Regions from separate parts of the Mycobacterium sp. SMC-8 genome, predicted to be linked through region 1. Evidence: predicted binding sites of a transcription regulator. Region 1 holds the regulator's gene; the other holds the start of a gene.
The links. Region 1 encodes LexA, which represses DNA repair genes until DNA is damaged. Its sites were predicted from a motif close to CGAACANNTGTTCG; they were not measured.

Region 1 (11,640 bases):
TCGACGATGGACAGCGCCAACTGGAGTGACGCCTCAGCTCTGGGCCGTGACCTTCCGATGGGCACGCAGCGCCTGTATCTCGCGCTCGAAATCCTCGGCTGACGAGAACGAGCGGTACACCGAGGCGAATCTCAGGTAGGCCACTTCGTCGAGCTCTCGGAGCGGACCCAGGATCGCCAAGCCCACCTCATGGCTGGGCACCTCCGGCGAGCCGGTGGCCCGGACCGCGTCCTCCACCTGCTGAGCAAGATGATTCAGCGCGTCGTCGTCGACCTGCCGGCCCTGGCACGACCGCCGCACCCCGCGGATGACCTTCTCGCGACTGAACGGCTCGGTCACGCCACTGCGTTTGACCACAGCGAGTACCGCCGTCTCCACCGTGGTGAACCTGCGTCCACACTCGGGGCACGACCGGCGCCTGCGGATCGCCTGACCCTCATCGGTCTCTCGGGAATCGACGACCCGGGAATCGGGGTGCCGGCAGAAAGGACAGTGCATCACCGCTCCTTCGCCGCTCCGACAGTCAATCGCTTCGAACGCCATTGAGCGTACCTGCGTGGAACACGGGCGGCTCATGGCCGGACCCCATGGGGTGTATCTCATCGGGCCCCGTCCTCACAGAGCTCGGGCAGCACGGGCGATCAGATCCCGGCTGCGATCAGACGACGGGTGCGATCAGACGACGGGTGCGATCAGGGTCTGACCTGCGGCCAACGCCGCCGACTCGAGTTTGTTGAGCTCCCGGATCCGATCGACCACGTCGGCGACCGGGACGCCGGGAGCGACGCGCTGCGCGACCTGGTGCAGGGACTCGCCACTGTGCACCTGCACCACGGCGAGCCGTCCGGGGACCTCGGCCGTGCCGGCGGCCAGACTGCCGAACTGCCCGACCAGGCCCAGCCACAGCGTGATCGCGCCGGCGACCAGCGCCAGCAATACGGTGGTAGCCGGCGTGACCGGGCGGCGCCGGTGCGGCGCACGCGACATCAGCACGCCGGTCCCCCGGTGTCGCACCGGCGCAGCGCCGGGCCATCGGGACGGAGACCGCCGGCCCGGCCGCGCCGGCCGGACCCGGCCCGCGGTCACCTGCAGGCGCGGTGCCCGCTCGAACTCGTTCCATGTCGCGCGGTCGTCGAGAATGGTCATCAGTTCGCCTTTCGATCCGAGAAGTGTTTCGCTCTTGTGTTCGAACGATAGTCGATCATCTGTTCGATGAATAGAACGCGTGATCGAACTGTTGCGAACGCTAACCGAAGGCACCGACACGTCCGGGTCGTCGCCTCCAGGGCATCACCGGAGAGCCTCCGCGGGATCCCGGCCTCGGCCGCCGGCATGCGACACGCCTCGAACACATGTTTGATTATCGGCCGTGACCGGGCTACATTCGGGCACATGAGCGACGACAGCAATGACAGCACCGGCGGCCGCGGCCGCGATTCGGGTCTGACCGAGCGTCAGCGAACGATCCTCGAAGTCATCCGTGCGTCCGTGACCACCCGCGGCTACCCTCCCAGCATCCGGGAGATCGGTGACGCGGTCGGATTGACGTCCACGTCGTCGGTGGCCCACCAGTTGCGCACGCTGGAGCGCAAGGGGTATCTGCGCCGCGATCCCAACCGGCCGCGGGCGGTCGACGTCCGCGGGGCCGACGACAACGCCACACCGGTCGTCGGGACGGACGTCGCCGGTTCGGATTCGCTACCCGAACCCACGTTCGTGCCTGTGCTCGGCCGCATCGCCGCCGGTGGACCGATCCTGGCCGAGGAGGCCGTCGAGGACGTCTTCCCACTGCCCCGTGAGCTGGTCGGCGAGGGTTCGCTGTTCCTGCTCAAGGTTGTCGGAGAGTCCATGATCGACGCGGCGATCTGCGATGGCGACTGGGTCGTGGTCAGACAGCAGAACGTCGCCGACAACGGCGACATCGTGGCGGCGATGATCGACGGCGAAGCCACCGTCAAGACGTTCAAACGCACCCGCGGTCAGGTCTGGCTGATGCCGCACAATCCAGCCTTCGACCCGATCCCGGGCAACGACGCCGTGGTGCTCGGCAAGGTCGTGACGGTCATCCGCAAGGTCTGACCGGTCGGACGGCCTACTCGCCGCGTACGAAGCCGTTCGTGAGCGCGATCTCCTCCGTGGCGAACCAGATCTCGACGGGGGCGTCGTGATAGTCGCCGCTGTCCGGCGTCCAGTACAGGCCAGATTTGGTGTCGGCCTTGATCGGATAGCCCTCGGGGATCTCGCCCGGGTCGTCGAAGGGCATGTGCAGTGCGGTGCCCAGCGGCAGCGGCTCGTCGACGTCGATGCGCGCGTGACGTCCGGTGTCGGCCATGGGATCGCGCGCCGGTGGTGCCGCGGCGACGTTGACAGGTTCGTCGGCAGGTGCGATGACCGGCTCACCGACCGACGCGATGAGCGGCTCGCGGTCGGCGTCCAACTCTGTCTGCTCGGCCACGATGTCGTGCGCGTCGCCACGGCCGCCGTCGACCACATCGTGCGAGGGTGCTTCGGCCTCGGGTGTCAGCACCCGTGTCGGCGCGGTGTCGACGGCGTCGGGATCCTCCTGCGCGTCGCCGGAGTCGGCGGCCGGCCCGTGCTCGTTCTGATCTTCGCCGGGTTGCGCCCCCCAGAAGCCCTGCACGTCCGACCGGAAATCCTCGCTCGACGCCGGCGCCGCCGAGCCCAGCGATCCCAGACCCTCGCGGGCGTACCGGTCCCCGAACAGTTCGTCCTCCCGGCCGTCCTCGTGGGCCTGCGCGCCGGCACCCGACGGTACCGGCTCATAGGCGTGGCCGTCCGGGGCGCCCAGACGGCCGAGCAGGTCGTCGTCGCGGCGACGACCACGGGTGCGCAGCACCGCGAAGCCGACCAGAGCGGCCAACAGCACAAGCGGGACGATGGCCAGCAGCCACCACCAGGTCCACTTCAGCCCGGAGCTCTCGCTGTTCTCCGAGGGCTGCGATGTCGGCGGCGGTGCCTGCGGGGCCTGGGCGCCGGGCACCTCCAGACCGACCAGTTGCGGAGCCAGACCGGCGGGTTCGGTGCTGAACTTCTGCGTTGTGGTATCCCACGAGATCGCGCCACCGGCGAACCGCTGGGTGATCACATCACCGGTCTGCGTCTGATCGGCGACCGGCGCGCCAAGCTCCCCGGTCGCACCGCCGAGCTTGTTCCACGCCGCGTTCATGGCGCCGCGCACGATCACCGCGCCGTGGTCGGGCGTCCAGAAGATCACCGGCTTGTCGTCCGCGGCGAAGGCGCTGATGCGACTCGCCGGCGCCAGTCCGCCGTTCTGCTCGCTGGTGATCGGGAAACCCAGATCACCTTCTGGACCGCCGACGCTCTCGTACTTCTCCAGCACCTGGCCGGTGACGACGTTGGCTCCGGTCTGCGGGCTGTAGAAGATCTTGCCGTTGACGAAGTCCTGGCCCATACCGTCGGAGCCGATCTGGTACGGCTCACCCTCGGCAGCTCCGAGCGGGCCGAGGGCGCCGCCCGCGGCGCGGCGTGCGGCGTTGATCGCCGCGACCGGGTCGTCGGCAATGACGAGGTCGCCGAGCTGGCCGGCCAGCTCGGGCGGCACCGTGGTGAACTTCTTGGCGCTGGAGTCATACGACAGCTCGCCACCGGTGAACTTCTGACTCACTACGGAACCGTTGTAGGTCTCGTCCTCGGAGGGCACGCCGAGCACGCCGGAGGAACCGCCGAGCCTGTCCCACGCGGCGTTGATCGGTCCGCGGACCACCCTCGCGCCGGTTGCCGGCGTCCAGAAGATCACCGGTTTGTCCGACGCACTGAACGTGCTGTTGCGGCTCTCGGGTGCGCGACCCGGGCCTTCGTCGATGGTCGGGAATCCCAGGTCGCTGTCGGCAGGCCCACCCAGCGACTCGTATTTCTCCAGGATGGCACCCTGCATGAAGTGCGCACCGGTGGCCGGGGTGAAGAACATCTTGCCCGCCGCGAAGTTCTGAGCGAAGCCGTCACCGGCCGGATACACGTCACCCGATTTCGGACCCAACGGCCCTGTGTCGCCACCGCCGGCCTGCCAGGCCGCGGTGATCGCATCGTTTGCTTCGGCCTCGGGTTGCGCCGCCGCGGACGGGGCCAGCAGGAGCGCGGTGGCGACCCCCAGCAGCCCGACCGTCAGACGACCGACCAAACGTAGGCGCAGCATCGGCTGCCGGCTCATTCTTCCTCCCCGCGGTCGGCGACTGGTCCTCGTGCAAGCTCCACGCAAAATTCTGAGAAAGTTACCGCGTGCGTTCACTCTGCTTCAGTGGACGTCGATAACCAAGTCACCTCGCCGAATCCAGGCCAAGAATATGCCCGTCAGCTGCGCGCTGTCGCCGATCCGGCCCCCGTCAGACGCCCAGACTGCGTCCGATGATCTCCTTCATGATCTCGGTGGTACCGCCGTAGATCGTCTGCACGCGGGCGTCCAGGTACGCGCGGGCCACGTCGTACTCACGCATGTAGCCGTAGCCGCCGTGCAGCTGCAGGCAGCGGTCGATCAGGTGGACCTGCTTCTCGGTGGAGTACCACTTGGCCATCGCGGCCTGCTCGACGGTGAGCTTGTCCTCCAGATGCAGCTTGATGAACTCGTCGACCATCATGCGCACCACGGTGGCTTCGGTGGAAAGCTCGGCAAGGAGGAAACGGCTGTTCTGCTGGCTGCCGATCGGCTTGCCGAATGCCTTGCGCTCCTTGGCGTACTGCAGCGTCACGCCGAGCACGGCCTCCATCGCGGCGGCCGCCATGATCGCGATGCTGATCCGTTCCTGCGGCAGGTTCTGCATCAGGTAGATGAAGCCCTGCCCCTCCTCGCCGAGCAGGTTCTCCGCGGGCACCTTGACGTCGGTGAACGACAACTCCGCGGTGTCCTGTGCATCCAGGCCGATCTTGTCGAGTTTGCGGCCGCGCTCGAAACCCTCCATCCCGCGCTCGACCACGAGCAGCGAAAAGCCCAGGGCACCCTTGTCCGGGTCGGTCTGGGCCACCACGATGACCAGATCGGAGTGAATTCCGTTGGTGATGAACGTCTTGGCGCCGTTGAGGATGTAATGATCACCGTCTTTGACCGCGCGGGTCTTGATGCCCTGCAGATCGCTGCCGGTACCCGGTTCGGTCATGGCGATGGCAGAGATGAACTCGCCGCTGCAGAACTTCGGCAGCCACCGCTGCTTCTGCTCCTCGGTGGCCAGTCTGATCAGATACGGCGCCACCACGTCGTTGTGCAGGCTGAAGCCCAGCCCGCTGTAGCGGCCCGCGGTGATCTCCTCGGTGATGATCGTGTTGTAGCGGAAGTCGTCGACGCCGCCGCCGCCGTACTCCTCGGGCACCGCCATACCGAGGAAGCCCTGCTTGCCCGCCTCCAGCCACACGTCCCTGTCGACGAGCTTGTTCTTCTCCCACTCCTCGTGCTGTGGCGCGACGTGCCGTTCGAGGAAGGTGCGAAACGACTCCCTGAACATTTCGTGTTCGGGCTCGAACAGCGTGCGCTGGTAGGCGATGACTGGCGTGGCTTCGGGTGCGCCCATGACAACGTCTCCGTCGGGGTCGGTGCGGACAGTTGCCGCCAAGGTACCCCATCCAACCGGATGGTTGGTCGGACCTGCTGACCGCGCGGCGCGGCCTAGACTCATGGCCGTGGCCGCAGCTCAGACCAGCCTCACACATTGGGGAGCATTCCGGGCCACCGTGGCCGACGGCGACATCGCATCGGTGGCACCGCTTCCCGGTGACCGCGATCCTTCCCCGGCCCTGGGCAACCTGCCGGGCTCGATCCGGCACGCCTCCCGGGTCACCGCCCCGGCGATACGGCGCGGATGGCTCGACAACGGACCCGGTCCGAGTTCGCGCCGCGGCGCCGACGAGTTCGTCGCGGTGTCATGGGAGGAGCTCACCGAGCGTCTGGCCGATGAACTGCGCCGGATCGTCGACACCCACAGCAATGAGGCGATCTATGGCGGTTCCTACGGCTGGTCCAGCGCCGGGCGCTTTCATCATGCCCAGAGCCAGGTTCATCGATTCCTGAACTGCATTGGCGGATATACCTTTTCACGCCACTCCTACAGCCTGGGAGCGACGGGGGTGATCATGCCCCGCGTGGTCAGCACCCACGACGACCTGTTCAAGCGCTCCACCCAGTGGGACGTCATCGTCGAACACACCGATCTGCTGGTGTGTTTCGGCGGGATAGCGCTGAAGAACACCGGCGTCAATCACGGCGGCACCACCGAACACCCGGCCCGCGAGGCACTGAACCGGTTCCGGGACCGCGGCGGGCACCTCGTGTCGTTCTCGCCGTTGCGTGACGACGTCGACGACGAATGCCAGTGGTACGCACCGGTTCCGGGTACCGACGTCGCGATCATGCTGGCACTGGCCCACGTGCTGGCCACCGGGGGCCTGGCCGACCGCGAGTTTCTGTCCGCCTACTGCACCGGTTACGACCGGTTCGAGCGCTATCTGCTCGGCACCGATGACGGGATACCGAAATCGCCGCAGTGGGCCGCACCGATCTGCGGGCTGGACGCCGGCGACCTGACCGCTCTGGCCCGCCGGATGGCGGCCAACCGCACCATCGTGACGGTGAGCTGGTCGCTGCAACGCACCCGCCACGGTGAGCAGGCGCCCTGGATGGGATTGACACTGGCCGCGATGCTGGGCCAGATCGGGCTTCCCGGGGGAGGATTCGGCCACGGCTACGGGTCGATGAACGAACCGGGCCTGGCCCCGCTGCGCTGCGGGCTGCCGCGCCTGCCTCAAGGCGTCAATCCGGTGACGACGTTCATCCCGGTGGCCGCCGTCAGCGACATGCTGCTCCACCCCGGCGCACCGTTCGACTACAACGGGCTGCGCCTGCGCTACCCGGATATTAGACTGGTCTACTGGGCCGGGGGCAATCCGTTCCACCATCACCAGAATCTCCCCCGGCTGCGTCGCGCGCTCCACCGGCCGGACACCGTCGTGGTGCACGAACCGTACTGGACACCGATGGCCAAGCACGCCGACATCGTGGTGCCGTCAACGACGTTCGCCGAACGCGACGACTTCTCCGGCTCACGCAACGACCCGGTGCTGATGGCCATGCCGAGGCTCACCGCGCCCTACGCGCAATCCCGGGACGACTACGACACTTTCGCCGCGCTGGCGCACCGACTCGGCGTCGGGGAGACCTTCACCGAGGGCCGCACCTCGCGGCAGTGGCTGCGCCATCTGTACGAGAAGTGGTCGTGGACATTGAATTTCGAGGTCCCCCCGTTCGAGGAGTTCTGGCGGGCAGGCCGGCTGCGGTTGCCCACCGAAGACGGACTGACCCTGCTCGCCGACTTCCGCGCCGACCCGGTGGCCCACCGGTTGGCCACCCCCAGCGGACGGATCGAGATCTTCTCTGCCGACATCGACGGATTCGGCTATGACGACTGCATCGGCCATCCGGCATGGTTCGAACCGTCCGAGTGGCTCGGCAGTCCGCGTGCCACGCGGTATCCCCTGCACCTGCTCGCCAACCAGCCAGCCGGCCGGCTGCACGGGCAGCTCGACGGCGGGGCGGTCAGCCAGGCCTCGAAAGTCGCGGGCCGGGAGCCGGTCCGGATGCACCCGACAGACGCCGCGGCGCGCGGCGTCACCGACGGAGACGTGGTGCGTGTGTTCAACGACCGCGGTGCCTGCCTGGCGGGGGCGGTGCTCGACGAGCGGGTCCGTCCGCAGGTGGTGCAACTGTCCACCGGTGCGTGGTTCGATCCGGCCGACCCGGCCGACCCGGACTCGATGTGCGTGCACGGCAACCCGAACATGCTCACCGAGGACGTCGGCACCTCAGCACTGGCGCGTGGATGCACGGGGGCGCATGTGCTGGTGCAGATCGAGAAGTACACCGGCGTAGCTCCGCCGGTGTGCGCGCATCAGCCGCCGGTGTTCGCCGTGCGCTGAGCGCCCTGGCGCGGCCCGCGCCGCCGCGGCCCGCGACCGCTACGCGACGGTCCACCCCGGCGCGGGTCAGCGCCGCGGTGTTCCTGCTTGCGGGCAGCGGGTTTCGCCGCGGGCGCAGGGCCGGGAATCCGCAGCGGTGCGATCTCACCGACCAGGGCGTGCACCTCTGCCGAGTCGGCGTCGACGTCGCGCGGACGCACCGTGATCCCGGCGCGGCGCAGCAGTTGCTGGGTGTCCTTGCGCTGCTCAGGGAGCACAACCGTGACCACGTCACCGTCGCTGCCCGCGCGTGCGGTGCGCCCGGAGCGGTGCAGGTAGGCCTTGTGTTCCATCGGCGGGTCGACATGCACGACGAGCTCGACGCCGTCGACATGCACACCGCGAGCGGCGATGTCGGTGGCCACCAGGACGCGCGCGTCTCCACTGGAGAACGCGGCCAGGTTGCGCTCGCGGGCCGGCTGGGACAGATTGCCGTGCAGGTCCACCGACGGCACGCCGGACTCGGTGAGCTGCTTGGCCAGTTTGCGCGCTTGATGCTTGGTGCGCATGAACAGGATTCGCCGGCCGGTGCCCGATGCCAGCCGGTGCACCAGCTCGCGCTTCTCCTGCACGCCGCCGACATGGAACACGTGGTGGGTCATTTGGGCGGGCACCTCGGCGGCTTCGTCGACCGAGTGCAGCACCGGGTCGGCCAGGAAGCGCCGGACCAGCTTGTCGACGCCGTTGTCCAGCGTGGCGGAGAACAGCAGCCGTTGCCCGCCGGCCGGGGTGGCCGCGAGGATCCGGGTCACGCCGGGCAGGAAGCCGAGATCGGCCATGTGGTCAGCCTCGTCGATCACGGTGGTCGAGACCGCATCGAGGCTGATCAGCTTCTGCCGCATCAGATCTTCCAGACGCCCCGGGCAGGCCACCACGATGTCGACGCCGGAGCGCAGCGCGGAGACCTGGCGGCTCTGCGCGACACCACCGTAGATCGTGGTCACGCGCAGCCCGGATGCGGCCGCCAGCGGCTCCAGCGTGGCGGTGATCTGGGTGGCCAGTTCTCGGGTCGGCGCCAGCACCAGGCCGGTCGGGCGCGAGGGCTGGCTGCGGCGGCCGGTAAGTCGCGCCACCAGCGGCAGCGAGAACGCGAGAGTCTTTCCGCTGCCGGTCTTTCCGCGGCCCAGCACGTCACGCCCGGAGAGCGAGTCGGGCAGCGTGGCCGCCTGGATCGGGAACGGCTCGGCGATACCGCGGGCGGCCAGCGAGCTCACCAGGGCCGCGGGCACGCCGAGATCGGCAAAGGACTGCATGGTCATCGTGAAGGTCTTCCTGTCGTTTCGGCGTTGTCGGGCAGCGTGTGCCCGGCAGCCGCGACGGGGACCGTCAGGCGGAGTGCGCACACCGTGGCGAAGTCGCCACAACAATGTCTGGTGGAGATGGTCGTCGGCGCTGTGTGAAACGGGCACCTGCTCCGGTGGTCCGCAGCCGACGTCGCAACGATCGTAACCGACGGCGTCCGACTCAGCGCATTCGTGGTGGTCAGTAGGTTGCGTACGGGGCCAATCCGGCGGCAAGCGCGATCGGCACGCGCGCCTTCATCCTGGTCCCGCTTTCGCTGTGCTCGACGGCGTCGACGCGCCCCTCGGCGTGCACCCGGTTGACCAGATCGCCGCGGTCGTAAGGGATTGTGACGTCGACCACGGTGTCGCGCGGCGCGATCATCTCGGCCATCCGGGCCTGCAGTCGGTCCAGACCGTCACCGGTGTGGGCGGACACGAACACCGCGCCCGGCAGCGCCCGGCGCAGCTGCGCCAGGGTCAGGCCTTCGGCGGCGTCGATCTTGTTGACCACCAACAGTTCCGGCGGGGCCGGCGCATCGGTCTCGGCGACGACGTCGTTGACCACCTGCCGCACCGCGTTGATCTGTGCCAGCGGGTTGACGTCGGAACCGTCCACGACGTGCAGCAACAGGTCGGCGTCGGCGACCTCTTCCAGCGTGGACCGGAACGCCTCGACCAGTTGGGTCGGCAGATGCCGGACAAACCCGACGGTGTCGGTCAGCACGAACTCGCGTCCGTCGGCGAGTTCCCCGCGGCGGGTGGTGGGTTCGAGGGTGGCGAAGAGCGCGTTCTCGACCAGCACACCGGCACCGGTGAGGGCATTGAGCAGGCTGGACTTACCGGCATTGGTATAGCCGACGATGGCCACCGATGGCACGTCGTTGGCCACCCGGCGCCCGCGCTGGGTGTCGCGGACCTGTTTCATCTCGCGAATCTCGCGGCGAAGCTTGGACATTCGTTCCCGGATGCGCCGTCGATCGGTCTCGATCTTGGTCTCGCCGGGACCGCGGGTGCCGACGCCGCCGCCGGCGCCGCCGGCGCGGCCGCCGGCCTGCCGGGACATCGACTCACCCCAGCCTCGCAGGCGCGGCAGCATGTACTCCATCTGCGCCAGCGACACCTGCGCCTTGCCTTCCCGGCTGGTGGCGTGCTGAGCGAAGATATCGAGGATCAGCGCGGTGCGGTCGATGACCTTGACCTTGACGACCTTCTCCAGCGCGTTGAGCTGCGCGGGGCTCAGTTCGCCGTCGCAGATCACGGTGTCGGCGCCGGTGGCCACCACGAGCTCGCGCAGTTCGGCGGCCTTGCCGGAGCCGATGTAGGTCGACGGGTCCGGTTTGTCGCGCCGCTGGATCAGGCCTTCGAGGACCTCGGAGCCGGCGGTTTCGGCCAGGGCGGCCAGTTCGGCCAGGCTGGCGTCGGCGTCGGCGGCGCTGCCCTCGGTCCACACACCGACGAGCACGACGCGCTCCAGGCGCAGCTGCCGGTATTCGACCTCGGAGACGTCGGTCAGCTCGGTGGACAGCCCGGCCACCCGCCGCAGCGCGGTGCGGTCCTCGAGGGCCAGCTCGCCGACGCTGGGATTGTCGTTGGGGAATTCGGGATAGGTCATAAGCGAATCAAGATTCGCACGAACATCACTTTTCATGCACCCCAATTAACGTGCCCGCCGGCATGGCAATTCCCGTCAGCACCGGAGTCATTGCTGGGCCGCCCACCACCGGTCGGCCAGCTCACCGTTCGCGACCAGCACCGACGGCCCGCGCAGGTAGCTGTTCGCCTCGGTGACGGTGACCGTCACCTCGCCACCGGGGATGCGCACGGTCAGCGACCCGGTCTGATCGCCCCGGTGGGCCAGGGCCGCGACCGCGGCCGCGACGGTGCCGGTGCCGCAGGAGCGCGTCTCCCCCACGCCGCGCTCGTGCACCCGCATCGACACCGTCCCCCCGGCCGGCGCGGTGAGCACCTCGATGTTGACCCCGTCCGGGAACTGTGCGGGATCGAAGCCCACGGGTGCGGCGACATCCAGCGCGGCCAGCTCAGCGCTGGTCAGCGTCTCGTCTACGCAGGCCAGGTGTGGATTCCCGACGTCCACGGCCAGCCCGGTGAAAGTCCGGCCGCCGACGATCGCCGTGCCGGTGCCCAGCCGGTTGGCCTTGCCCATCTCGACGGTGACATCGGCGGTGGTCTCGGTGTGGCCGTGCAGCACCACCGGCCGCGGCCCTGCCAGCGAGCCGACGACGAACTCGTCGCGCGACTCCAGGCCGCTGGCACGCAGGTAGTGCGCGAAGACCCGCACCCCGTTGCCGCACATCTGGGCGATCGAGCCGTCGGCGTTGCGGTAGTCCATGTACCAGTCGCCCGCGGCCACCCCCTCGGGCAG
Region 2 (11,640 bases), 2.5 Mb from region 1:
CATCCGAGGACGTACAGCGTGGCGAAGACGGCGGTCAGTGTGCCGTTGCCGGATCCGGCGTCGAACGCGAACCCGATCAGGGATGCGATCACGGCCGTCAGAATGGCTCCCCACCACGGAATCCCCACGATATCGGGATGCGCAGAGCGGTGATCGGAGGCCACCGCCGGCCGCGCGCGCTGATCTGACACACGTCGACCGTACCGGCTCGGGCAATCGCACGCCGCCAGCGATCGGTGGCGTGGCGGTCACACGGCCTAGACTGTGGTCCCCGTGGGCCTCAATCTGGGAATCGTCGGACTGCCGAACGTGGGTAAGTCGACTCTGTTCAACGCGCTGACACGCAACGACGTGCTGGCCGCCAACTACCCGTTCGCGACGATCGAACCCAACGAGGGCGTGGTGGCGCTTCCTGATCCGCGGTTGGCCGAGCTGGCGAAGATGTTCGGCTCGGAGAAGATCGTGCCGGCCCCGGTCACGTTCGTCGACATCGCCGGGATCGTGAAGGGTGCGTCCGAGGGCGCCGGGTTGGGCAACAAGTTCCTGGCCAATATTCGCGAAAGTGACGCGATCTGCCAGGTGGTGCGGGTGTTCGCCGACGACGACGTCGTGCATGTCGACGGCCGGGTGGATCCGAAGTCCGACATCGAGGTCATCGAGACCGAGCTGATCCTGGCCGACATGCAGACGCTGGAGCGGGCGCTGCCGCGGCTGGAGAAGGAAGCCCGCACCCACAAGGACCGCCGGCCCGTCTACGAGGCGGCCGTGGCGGCCGGCGAGGTGCTCGACACCGGCAAGACGCTATTCTCCGCGGGTGTCGACATGTCATTGCTGCGCGAGCTGAACCTGTTGACCTCCAAGCCTTTCCTGTATGTGTTCAACGCCGACGAGTCGGTGCTCACCGACGAGAAGCGGGTCGCCGAGCTACGCGAGCTGGTGGCGCCCGCTGACGCGGTGTTCCTCGATGCCAAGATCGAAGCCGAGCTGCAGGAACTCGACGAGGAGTCGGCGGCCGAGCTGCTGGAGTCGATCGGACAGACCGAGCGCGGGCTGGATGCGTTGGCGCGGGCCGGTTTTCACACGCTCAAGTTGCAGACCTATCTGACCGCCGGGCCGAAAGAGGCGCGGGCGTGGACGATCCATCAGGGTGACACCGCACCCAGGGCGGCCGGGGTGATCCACTCGGATTTCGAGAAGGGCTTCATCAAGGCCGAGGTCGTCTCGTTCGACGACCTGATGGAAGCCGGCTCGATGGCGGCGGCCAAGGCCGCGGGCAAGGTCCGGATGGAGGGCAAGGATTACGTGATGGCCGACGGGGACGTGGTGGAGTTCCGCTTCAACGTGTAGCTGCCGGCTCGTCGAAGTACTGCACCAGCGTTTCCCAGAACCTCGCGCTCGGCAGACGTAGCCTTGCCGCGTGAGCTTCGCCGTCTCGCCCGAGGCATACGGTCGTTTCATGGGCCGCTATGCCGAGCCTCTTGCGGCGGTCTTCACGGCATTTGCCGGCGTCGGCGCGGGGGATGAGGTGCTCGACGTGGGCTGCGGGCCGGGCGCACTGTCGGCGCAGTTGTTGTCGGTCGGGGCGCGAGTCGCAGCGGTCGACCCCTCCCCGCGGTTCCTCGACGCATTACGGACACGCTTCCCCGACCTGGACGTGCGTCGCGGCACGGCGGAGGAACTACCTTACGACACTGCGTCTTTCGACGCCGCGTTGGCGCAGCTGGTGGTGCACTTCATGGCGGATCCCATGGCCGGCATCAGGCAGATGGCCCGCGTCGTCAGGCGTGGCGGCGTCGTCGCCGCATGTGTATGGGACGGGTCGACCGGCGCGCTGGCGCCGTTCTGGGATGCGGTTCATGTGACGGACCCGCAGGCGCAGGATGAAGCGCTCCTGGCCGGGGCGCGCATGGGGCACCTGACTGGACTGTTCGAGGCTGCCGGCTTGCGCGGCGTGGAAGAACGTCCCCTCGCCGTCGAGGTTGTCCATCCGAGTTTTGAGCAGTGGTGGGAGCCGTACACCCTCGGTGTCGGTCCGGCGGGCGATTATGTGCAGCAACTCGACGACGAGGGTCGCGCACATCTTGAGTCAGTGGCTCGCGAACGTCTCGGTGCTGGGCCGTTCACCGTCACCGCAACTGCGTGGGCCACCCGCGCAACGGTGTGACTGCCCGGGTGCAGCTTGCTGCGGACTCGGCAGATAGGTCCGTGAGTTCGTGTGGTGGACAACGGATCAGCGAGAACCACGTCAGTGATCCGCCCAGTAACGCTGCCTGACGGCGGCTTGGGTCGTCGCGCACAGTCTAGGAGCGGCGGGTCAGCGGTCGTATCCTGAGCGGGTCCGTCCAGAAGAGAAGGCGGGATCGTGGAGCCTGACACATCGCAGAACAGCGACGAACGCGAATCGGCACTCATCCGGCGCGAGGAAGACCTGGCCCGGCGGGAGCCGATCGCCGATCAGCGCGATCGCCTGGCCGACGAGCGTGATCTGATCGCCGACGAGCGCGAACGCCTCGCCGACGAACGCGAGCTGAAAGCCGACGAGCGCGAGGGCACAGCCGCGGCCAGGGAACGTGAGCGGCTGGAGCGTGCAGCCCAGGGTGACGGACGCCGCAGAGCCGCTATGCGGCGCGACGAGGCGGAGATCCAGCGGGAGAGCGCTGCCACCCGGCGTCGGCGGGACAGCACCTGACCGGTCAGCGGGCGGTCAAGCGGAAGATCGGAATCTGCCGTCCGGAATCGGCGGTCTTCTCCCGATAGTCGGCGTAACCGGCATACACCTGCTCGGCCAGCCCGTAGAGCCGGCGGTGCTCCTCGGTGTCGGTGACCTGGTGTGCGGTGAACGGCTCCTGGCCGAATTCGCATTCCGGATGCGCCTTCAGGTTGTGATACCACTGCGGATGTCTGCTGCCGCCGAAGTTCGACGCGACCAGAATGACGTCGGAGCCGTCGTGAAAGTAGGTGAGCTGAACCTCGCGCGGCTTACCCGATTTCGCGCCCACGGTGCGCAACGGCGCGTTCACGATCGGTCCCATGTTCACCCGTCCACCAGTGAGGCGGAACAGCAGGGGATCGGTGCGGCGGGCGATATGGCGGGCCATGAACTGCCCGACCTTGGACCGTCCGAACCGGACACCCTGGTGGTAGCCACGCCCACGGCGGCGGTGCGGATCGACGTAGCGCAGCGGCATGCACGCAACCTACCCGGCAACGCCGGCTTCCACCGGTACTGCTCACCTGCCGGGCAGCCACGACGGCCGCCGGCTCGGTAACCGCCGCCGCGTCGAGCGCTCCAGGCGGCTGACTGCGAGCAACGCGACCAGCCCGAGCGCCTGCCGGGCCAGCGCCACCCGGCTGGTGCGCTGCCGCCACGTCGGAGTCCGCCGAGCGGCGCGCAGACCGAGCCGGTACCCGACGCACAACGTCGCTAACAACGATGCCGCCACCAACGAGGCCGCCACCGCCAGCAAGGTCATGGGTGAGAGCCTGCCCGGGTGGTGTCGCAGCGAGATCACGGCGGCGCGTCCATTCGGCACACCGGTCGGCGCGGCGGGTCGCCCGCAACCCGGCAAACCCGGGCGGACTCGGGCTAACGTAATGTACCGCTACATCCGGGGGCATAGAGGACGGTTTTCGAGGTGCAGGGATGACAGAGGTTGTGGGCGGTGCCGACGACGGAGAGTCGGTCGACGAGCACCGCGAGGTTCGGTATCTGCATCCGAGGACCACGACACCGAGAATCCACGGGTACAACGAGCTGCTGTCCCGTCTCGTCGGATTCCGGCTGCAGTCGGTCCAGTTCTTCTCCCGCTACGTTCAATTGAGCTTCGACTCCGCGGAGGCGGCCGACACCCCGGTGCTGACCTGCGAGGTGTTACCGATGGTGGAGACGCCGGACGGCTCGGTCACCGACCGCCTGCCCGGCTACGCCGACGCGCTGCGATCGCTGATCGGTGCCCCGGTTGTCGAGACCGTCGAGGCGTCCCGTGAAGGGCTCCGCATCCGGTTCGCCGAGGTGACGCTGACGCTGCGGCCCACGGTCGCCGAGCTGCGCGGCCCGGTGATCGCGATGTTGTCCGATTTCCTCGACGGGAGCTCGGAGAGCTGGCGGCCCGGCGGCAACGCGTTCGAATATCTCGGTTAGCTGACAGTCAGCCCTCGTCGGTCCGGTACTCCAGGATCGCGTCGCGGCTCTGCAGGGACTCGCCGGAGATCACCACCAGCTCGGTAGGGGACAGGCGGTAGGTGGTGACACCGTTGCGTGCCTCGAAGCCGACGGCCAGTGGCCGCACGTCGGCGAGCCGCAGTTCGGCACCGTCACGCAGCCGGACGCCCTGGTACTCGTAGGACCCGTCGACGTCCCGGCAGATGACCACGGCGGCGCGCTCGGTGCGCGCGATCGCCGCGGCGCGCTCCCCGGCTTCGCAGCGGGCCGCTGAGTCGACGAACCCGCGTGAATCGATCGCCGGAGCCGGAGTCTGGGATGGGGTCGGCCCGGCGGCGCCCGCCGACGGGCGCGGCGTGGCCTCTGCGGGGCTCGGCGTCGCCGACCCGGGACCGGGAGCCGCAGGTGTCCGCTGAGCGGTCGTATCCGGTTGTGCCGGGATGGCGTGCACTCGAAGCGGCGCGTCGCTGTTGGCGGTCAGCATGACGAACACGACCGCGAGCGTGGCGATCGATGCGACGACGATCGCGATGGCGGAGCTGCGTGCGCTGAACAGCCCCCTTCGGGGCGCGTCCTGTTCGGAGGCGGGGTGGTCGGTTGACGTCGGCATGCCGTGCTCCCTCGTCGCGTGCCGATAGTGCCGGGCCTCAGCAAATCACCGCCAGGTCGGCAGATGCGTGATATCGCTCGGCGTTTCGCCGGCCAGTGCACAGAGTCCGCGTCAGACGAGGACGGTGATCTCGTCGCCGAGCCGGTACCCGTCGGCCAACGGCAAGGTATCACCACTCCAGAACGACCCGGGATCGAACCAGTTCGAGTGCTTCTCGGTGTGCAGCAGGCCCATCTCCTCGTAGGTGATGGCAACCGTCTCGGCGCAGTAGGCGGTTTCCAGCCCGACAGTGGACTGCTCGGCCTTACGGCGCATCGCCGATTCACAAACCTTCTTGTGCACGAACGGGATACCGCGGGTGAAATCGCTCACCACCGGTAACCGGCCACGCATCCAGCGGCCCGTCAACCTGGCCGTCGACGGGAACGGTGTGCCGTCCATCCGCGCGATCACCCGCAGCATGCGGTCCTCCTGCTCCCGGGAGGCGTGCGGGGTGAGCTGACGCAACCAGCAGCGCTGCTGGTAGGAATGCGTCCAGCGTTCGACCGCCTGTCGCAGATCGTTGAGCTGGACGCCGCGGTGGTGAGTGCCGGTCCACAGGTCGAGCAGCTTGTCACCGAGTTCGGCGTGCCAGATCAGCGGAGGCAGATCGTCGATCGCGACGGTCATCCCGACGTGGTTCACCGGGCTGTTGGTCATCGACTGGATGGCCCGGTCAGGACCCGAGCGTCCCCGGAACAACCAGATGTCGCCGGTGCGGGTTTCATCGAGCGCGCGCTCCAGCGACACCGTGCTTGGATTCACCCCCGCAGCTTATGCAGACTGATGGTCATGCGCGGGATCTGGAAGTGGGTGGGACTGGCCGGTGTCGCCGGCGTCGTGGCGGGTGGCGTTCTGGTCGCGCGTGATCAGCGGCGCCGCAACGCCTACACCCCCGACGACATCCGCGCCCGGCTCCATCAGCGGCTCGCCGAAGCCGAACGCACCGAGTAGAGCGAGTGGGATCCGGAGAATCCCTTCAGCTGCGCATCCCGTTGCCCGTCGACGACGATGTCGTCGCAGTCGGTCACCGCGTCGCGCACCGCGCTGCTGACCAGGACTTCGCCGCCTTCGGCCTGAGCCGCCACCCGCGCCGCCATCGCCACGTTGCGGCCGAACAGGTCGTCACCGCGGCGCACCGACTTCCCCGTGTGAATGCCGATCCGGACGCGGATATCGTTGGGCCGCTTGGTCAGTGACTGCTGGATGGCAAGACCGCACCGGACGGCCTGCTCCGGTCGGGCGAATGCGACCATGAACCCGTCGCCTTGACTCTTCACGACGTAACCGTCGTGTGCGTCGACGTGGCGGCGCACCGACTTGTCGTGCTTACCCAGCAACCGCACGAACGCGCGGTCGCCGATGCGCTCGTTGAGCGCGGTCGACTCCTCGATATCGGAGAACATCACTGCGACCCGGCCGTTGGGGGCCAGTCGCGCCAAGTCGGGACGTTCGACCTCGGCCCAGTCGGCGAGTTCCTCGATGGAGGAGCGCACCGCCGCGCCGAGACCGTCGCGACGCAGGATGTTGGCGGTCTGCCACACCGTCTTGACGGCCTTGGTGCCGCCGGTGACCAGCATCTGCCGGGCGTCCAGACGCTTGCGCAACTCCTCGGCTTCCTCGCGCGCGGCGTTGAGGCGCCGGGTCTGCACCAGCAGGGCCACCGCCAGCCCGGCGGCCAGCGCCGCGGCCAGGCACAGCGCGATCAGCGTTCCGGTCACGGCTCCAGTATTGGATGCTGGGGGCGTGACCATCGCCGAGGCCCCCTATTACGAGAGCCGGTTCGTGCGCGCGAACGATCCCGAGAGGGCCCGCGCGCTGTGGCTGCGTCACACCCTGCTGCTGCCCACCGAGGGGGAACCGGCCGCCGATGTGTGGGTCATGGTCTTCGACCCGGCCGGTCACCGGGCGGTCAAGCAGCAGTTCCCGCTGGAGGAGGCGGTGTTCACCGACGAGTGGACGACGCGGATCGCCTCGGCCTCGCTGGACCAGACCGTTGCCTGCGGTGGGCTGGCTGACGCGCGCTGGGATCTGAGGATCACCGCGAGCGGTCGGCAACCGGTACGGGTGCTGTCCGATCGTGCTTACCGGGCGCGGTTTCCGACGGCCAAGACGATGGTCCGTGATCCGCTGGCACGCTTCGACGGGCACGTCGACGTCGCGGGACGCCACGTCGAGGTGGACGGTTGGCGGGGAAGCGTCAACCACAACTGGGGGACCCGGCACACGCCCGCTTACGCGTACGGGCAGGTGTGCGGGTTCGACAACGCCCCGGAGTCGACGCTGGAGATCGTCACCGCGCGGGCGGCGCTGGGTCCCGTCCTGCTGCCGGGCGTGACATTGTTCGTGTTCCGTCATGACGGTCAGCAGTTCGCGGTGCGGTCGATCGCCGGGAGTATGCAGAGCCACGGGCGCTACACGCCGTTCACGTGGACCTTCGGTGCCAGGGTCGGTGAGCAGATGATCGAGGGCGAGATCACCACAGTGCCCACCGATGTCATCGGCCTGACCTACACCGACACCCATGGCGGCGTGAAGTACTGCTACAACTCGGCGATCGCGAGCTGTCGAATGCAGGTGGCGGGTAAGGCTTTCGAGCGCGCCGAGCTGGTCAGCGAGCGCGCGATGTTCGAAATCCTCACCGATGACCGGCTCGACTCGGTGCCGCTGCTGGCCTAGCTCCAGGCGGAGGTCACCGTCGCCATGTCGAAATAATCGCGCCAGGACGCGATCCGGCCGTCGACGATCTCGAACACCCCGGCCACCGGCAGCGGCAGTTCCCGGCCGTCCTTGAACCGCATCACGTCGGTGCGTTCATTGAACACCAGCCCGCCCGAACAGACCTGTCGGTGCACCTGGAAATCGATGCCGTCCACCATGCCGGTGAACTCGGCGATGAAAACCTTGATGGCATCGCGTCCGACCGCTGGTTCCATCGGGATATTGTGGTAGACACCGTCTTCGGTGAAGTAGGCGGCCAATTCCTCGGGATCGGGGTCGGCCCACTTGGCGCAGAACTCGGTCACCAGGTCGTTGGGGGTGCGTGTCATCGTTTGATGAAACCCAGCGACGGCGCATAAAGCAACCCCTCTCATGCGGCGGCGTTACGGGCCTTGGTCGTCTTCGGGGAGTAGGTAGCGTTCGGGGTGGTGGTAGCCGTTGATGCGGTGTTGGCCGGCCTCGAGTTCGGGCGGTGGGTGCCATTCGGTCTGGTTCTTGGCGTTTTTGGTGGTGGTCCAGCCGGTGTTCTCGATCATGCGGTTGTGCGGTCCGCAGGCGAAGGTCAGATCGTCGATGTTGGTCTGTCCGTCGTCTTTCCAGCCGGTGACGGCATGGTGGACCTGGGCCCAGGAGCCGGGCACGGTGCAGCCGGGCCGGGTGCAGCCGCGGTCGCGGGCATGCAGGACCAGCCGCTGGGCGGCGTTGGCGAACCGTTGGGCCCGACCCAGGTACAGGCTTTGACCGGTGTGCTCGTCGAAGACATACAGATAGTGATGGGCCTGGGCGGCCATGCGGATCAGGTCGGGCATCGGTAGCAGTGATCCGCCGCCGGTGACCGCCACCCCGGCCCCCTTTTCGAGGTCTTGCAGAGTGGTCGAGACGATCACCGTCACCGGGAGGCCGTTATGGCTGCCCAGCCGGCCGGATTCGAGCAGCCTGCGTCCGACGGCCAGGAACGCATCATGGTTGCGCTGAGCCTGGGTGCGGGTATCGCGCCCACCATCATCGCGGTCGGGCTCAGCGTGCCGATCAGCACCCGGCGCCGCATCCTCGTTGGGCGCCTGCTCGGCCTCGTCGCCGGCCGGGTTCTCGGGGTCACCGCCGGGCGGCGGGCTGTCACCTGCCGCGGGGTCGTCGGGGAGATTGGCGCCTGGGGCGGCTTCTTTGGCGAAGATCGCCTGCCAGATCGCCAGCGCTTCGGGGCTGAGCACCCCGCAGATCTTGGCCGTGCCGTCGGGACGCTGCTTGCTGATCGTGATGCCACACTTTTCGGCCAGCTCCTTGTCGGAGGGTTCGACGCCGTCCTGGTCGATCATCGTCAACAGCACCCGCGCGGCTTCGGTCAGGTTCTCCGGATCCAATCCCGCCCCGGCCCACGCCAGGTGCCGGTCGGCCTCGGCGCGGGTGCCGACATCGACCCAGGACGGCAGCTTACGGTGGAAATTCGCGATCACCGCGACATGCTCCTCATCCAGCAAGCCCCGAGCCTGGGCTGCGGCGGTGGCCTCCCACAGCGGCGGCAACGGCTGTCCGGTCATGGCCCGGCGCGGCCCCAACGTCTTGGCGCGGGCGAGCCGGCGCGCGGCTTCAGCACCGCTGACCCGCAGGGTCGTGGTCAGCATCTCTTTCCAGCTCGCCGCGCCCACCCGGGACGGTTCGGTCTCCTCTGTCAGCCGCGCCAGCACCTTGTGCTCCAGCGCCGGGACCGACCGCAGCACCCTGGTCAACTCGGTCAGCAGGCCGATCAGCTCGCGGTGGGAGAGCTCCTCGGCGGCCTTGGACAGCACGGCGACCTGCTCGACGATCGCCTCCACCGCCTCGGACACCAACTCCATGTATCGAACATTAATTCGAGGGTCCGACAACAAACCCGCCCGCGCACAACGCAAGTGACACACGAAACCACAGTGACCAAAGAAAATTCTGAGGCTCAACTCTGATGCTCATCGGGCCGGCTTCGGCGCCGGCGCGTCCGCGCCAGTCCATTGCCGGTGGGTGCTACCAGCCCTCGGTCAGCACCCGATCCAGGGTGTCGACGTAGAAGTCGGCGGCTTCGACGTCGATGCAGAGCGGCGGCTTGGTCTTGAGGATGTTCTGGTGGTCCCCGGTGGGCTGAATCACCACGCCGAGATCGAGCATCCGGTCGCAGATCGCTGCGGTCTCCTCGGTCGCCGGCGCCAGCGACTGCTCATCCCGGATCATCTCGACGCCTAGGTACAGCCCGAACCCATGCACGGTGCCGACGATCGGGTGACGATCGCGCAGCGCCTCCAGCCGGGCTTTGAGGTGTTCGCCGACGCGGCGGGCGTTGTCCTGTAAACCCTCGTCGCGCAACACGTTCAAGACGGTCAGACCGATCGCGCACGACAGCGGACTGCCGCCCGTCGACGAGAAGAAGTAGCCCTGGCTGGAGAACGCGTCGGCGACAGCGCGACTGGTGATCACCGCGCCGAGCGGATACCCGTTGCCGGTCGCCTTGGCCACCGCAACGATGTCGGGCACTGCGTCCTGTTGTTCGAAGCCCCAGAACCAGTTGCCCAGCCGGCCGTAGCCGACCTGCACCTCGTCGGAGATCGCCAGCCCGCCACCGGCCCGCACCGCGGCGTACACCCGCTGCAGGTAACCGTCCGGCAGCGCCATGCCGCCGGCGTTGCCGTATACGCTCTCGCAGATGAACGCCGCCGGCGCGCGCCCCGATGCGATGAGGTCTTCGATCTGAGCCACCGCCTCGGCGGTGTAGCGGAAAGCCTCAGTGCCGCGGAACTTGCCGCGGAAGCTGTTCGGCGATTCCACGGTGTGCACCCAATCCGGCCGGGTCGCAAGCGCATTCGGGTTGTCAGCGGTAGACGTCGACACCGCGTCGGTGCCGAATGTCCAGCCGTGATAGGCCTCGCGGACCGCGACCACGTCGCGACGGCCCGTCGCTGCCGTCGCCAGCCTGATCGCGAGATCGCTGGCCTCCGAACCCGAATTGACCAGGAACACCGTGTCCAGCGGGTCGGGCAGCAGCGCGGCCAGCCGCTCACTGAACTCGACAACAGCCTCGTAGTTGAACCGTGAATTCGTGTTCAGCTTGCGCAACTGGCGGGTGGCGGCATCTGCGATCCGCGGATGTGCGTGGCCCAGGACGGTCACGTTGTTGACCATGTCGAGATAACTACGGCCGGCGGTGGACATCAAATAGTGCCGACGGCCCCGCTCGATCTGCGGCGGTGTGCGGTAGTAGAACTCTTGAACCGGAGCGAAACTCGCGTCCCTGCGGGACAGCAGGTCCGCGGCGGCGCGGCCTGGCAGGGGTGCGAGGCCGAGTAGCGGTCGCGGATCCCGGGAGTGGGCCAGCCACCCCGCAGCGAGCTCGGCGCGCACGAACGCAGGGGCCGCCGGTGCACCGGCCGGGCGCACACTGACCTCGAACCGGTCGCGCGCACGCGAGGTGCCCACGAGCTCCCCGGCGGTGACGGCCCCGGTGGGCCCAGGAGTCACGCCGACCAGTGTCACCTCGAAATCTGTGCCGCGCAACGTGATCGATCCGGTGCTGTCGTGCAGCGCCTCGCCGTCCCACGGTGCTGCGACCGGCGTGTCGGCGGCAGTCCACACGCTGACGCCGGTGGCCACCACCTCCGGGCTGTCCTGGCTCAGTCTCGGTGCCCGGCACAGCATCGCCTCGCCGAAGCGCGTCACCACAACCGCGGCGCCCCGGTCAAGGGCGGCCTGCGCGGCGTTCTCGTCCGTGCCGGGACGGAGCGATCCAGCCGAGTCGAACGCGTCGTCGTACAGATCTGACGTCGTGGACAGATCGAGGCTCACGGCCGCCGACCGATCCACGCCGATGAGCTGCGCCTGGACCGCCACCGGGGGACGCGTCTCGGCCAATCCCAGGTCGGCCTTGATCTGCGCGGTCATCACGTCGACCGGGACGGAGGTGGCCAGCTCGAACATGCGACGCTCGCCGTCGGACTGCGCGGTGATGTAGTCGTTGTCCGGGTCGAGCGCTGCCTGCTGTGCTCCGCTCACGATCAGCACCGCGGTCCGCAACACGATCAGCGGCCAGAGCGCGTCGGCCTCGGCCGCCGACAGCGGACGTACGGCGTGGAAGGCCCTGATCGCT

Region 2: a site for LexA is predicted at 9,372-9,385, ahead of KXD97_RS31245 (DUF222 domain-containing protein). Genes of this name have one in related genera too.

Annotation. Positions count from the first base shown of each region.
Region 1 covers NZ_CP079865.1:4,030,287-4,041,926, reverse strand. The annotation lists gene KXD97_RS19580 (PhzF family phenazine biosynthesis protein) at 1-29, shown strand, start outside; gene nrdR (transcriptional regulator NrdR) at 34-498, opposite strand; gene KXD97_RS19570 (LysM peptidoglycan-binding domain-containing protein) at 676-1,146, opposite strand; gene lexA (transcriptional repressor LexA) at 1,393-2,079, shown strand; gene KXD97_RS19560 (LGFP repeat-containing protein) at 2,093-4,189, opposite strand; gene KXD97_RS19555 (acyl-CoA dehydrogenase family protein) at 4,362-5,537, opposite strand; gene KXD97_RS19550 (molybdopterin-dependent oxidoreductase) at 5,641-7,935, shown strand; gene KXD97_RS19545 (DEAD/DEAH box helicase) at 7,908-9,233, opposite strand; gene hflX (GTPase HflX) at 9,457-10,869, opposite strand; gene dapF (diaminopimelate epimerase) at 10,957-11,640, opposite strand, start outside.
Region 2 covers NZ_CP079865.1:6,509,430-6,521,069, reverse strand. The annotation lists gene KXD97_RS31310 (folate/biopterin family MFS transporter) at 1-191, opposite strand, end outside; gene ychF (redox-regulated ATPase YchF) at 274-1,347, shown strand; gene KXD97_RS31300 (class I SAM-dependent methyltransferase) at 1,418-2,164, shown strand; gene KXD97_RS31295 (hypothetical protein) at 2,363-2,689, shown strand; gene KXD97_RS31290 (nitroreductase family deazaflavin-dependent oxidoreductase) at 2,694-3,188, opposite strand; gene KXD97_RS31285 (hypothetical protein) at 3,231-3,473, opposite strand; gene KXD97_RS31280 (hypothetical protein) at 3,644-4,141, shown strand; gene KXD97_RS31275 (hypothetical protein) at 4,149-4,772, opposite strand; gene KXD97_RS31270 (guanylate cyclase) at 4,884-5,561, opposite strand; gene KXD97_RS31265 (hypothetical protein) at 5,604-5,765, shown strand; gene KXD97_RS31260 (adenylate/guanylate cyclase domain-containing protein) at 5,732-6,532, opposite strand; gene KXD97_RS31255 (hypothetical protein) at 6,558-7,490, shown strand; gene KXD97_RS31250 (limonene-1,2-epoxide hydrolase family protein) at 7,487-7,861, opposite strand; gene KXD97_RS31245 (DUF222 domain-containing protein) at 7,916-9,367, opposite strand; gene KXD97_RS31240 (aminotransferase) at 9,531-11,640, opposite strand, start outside.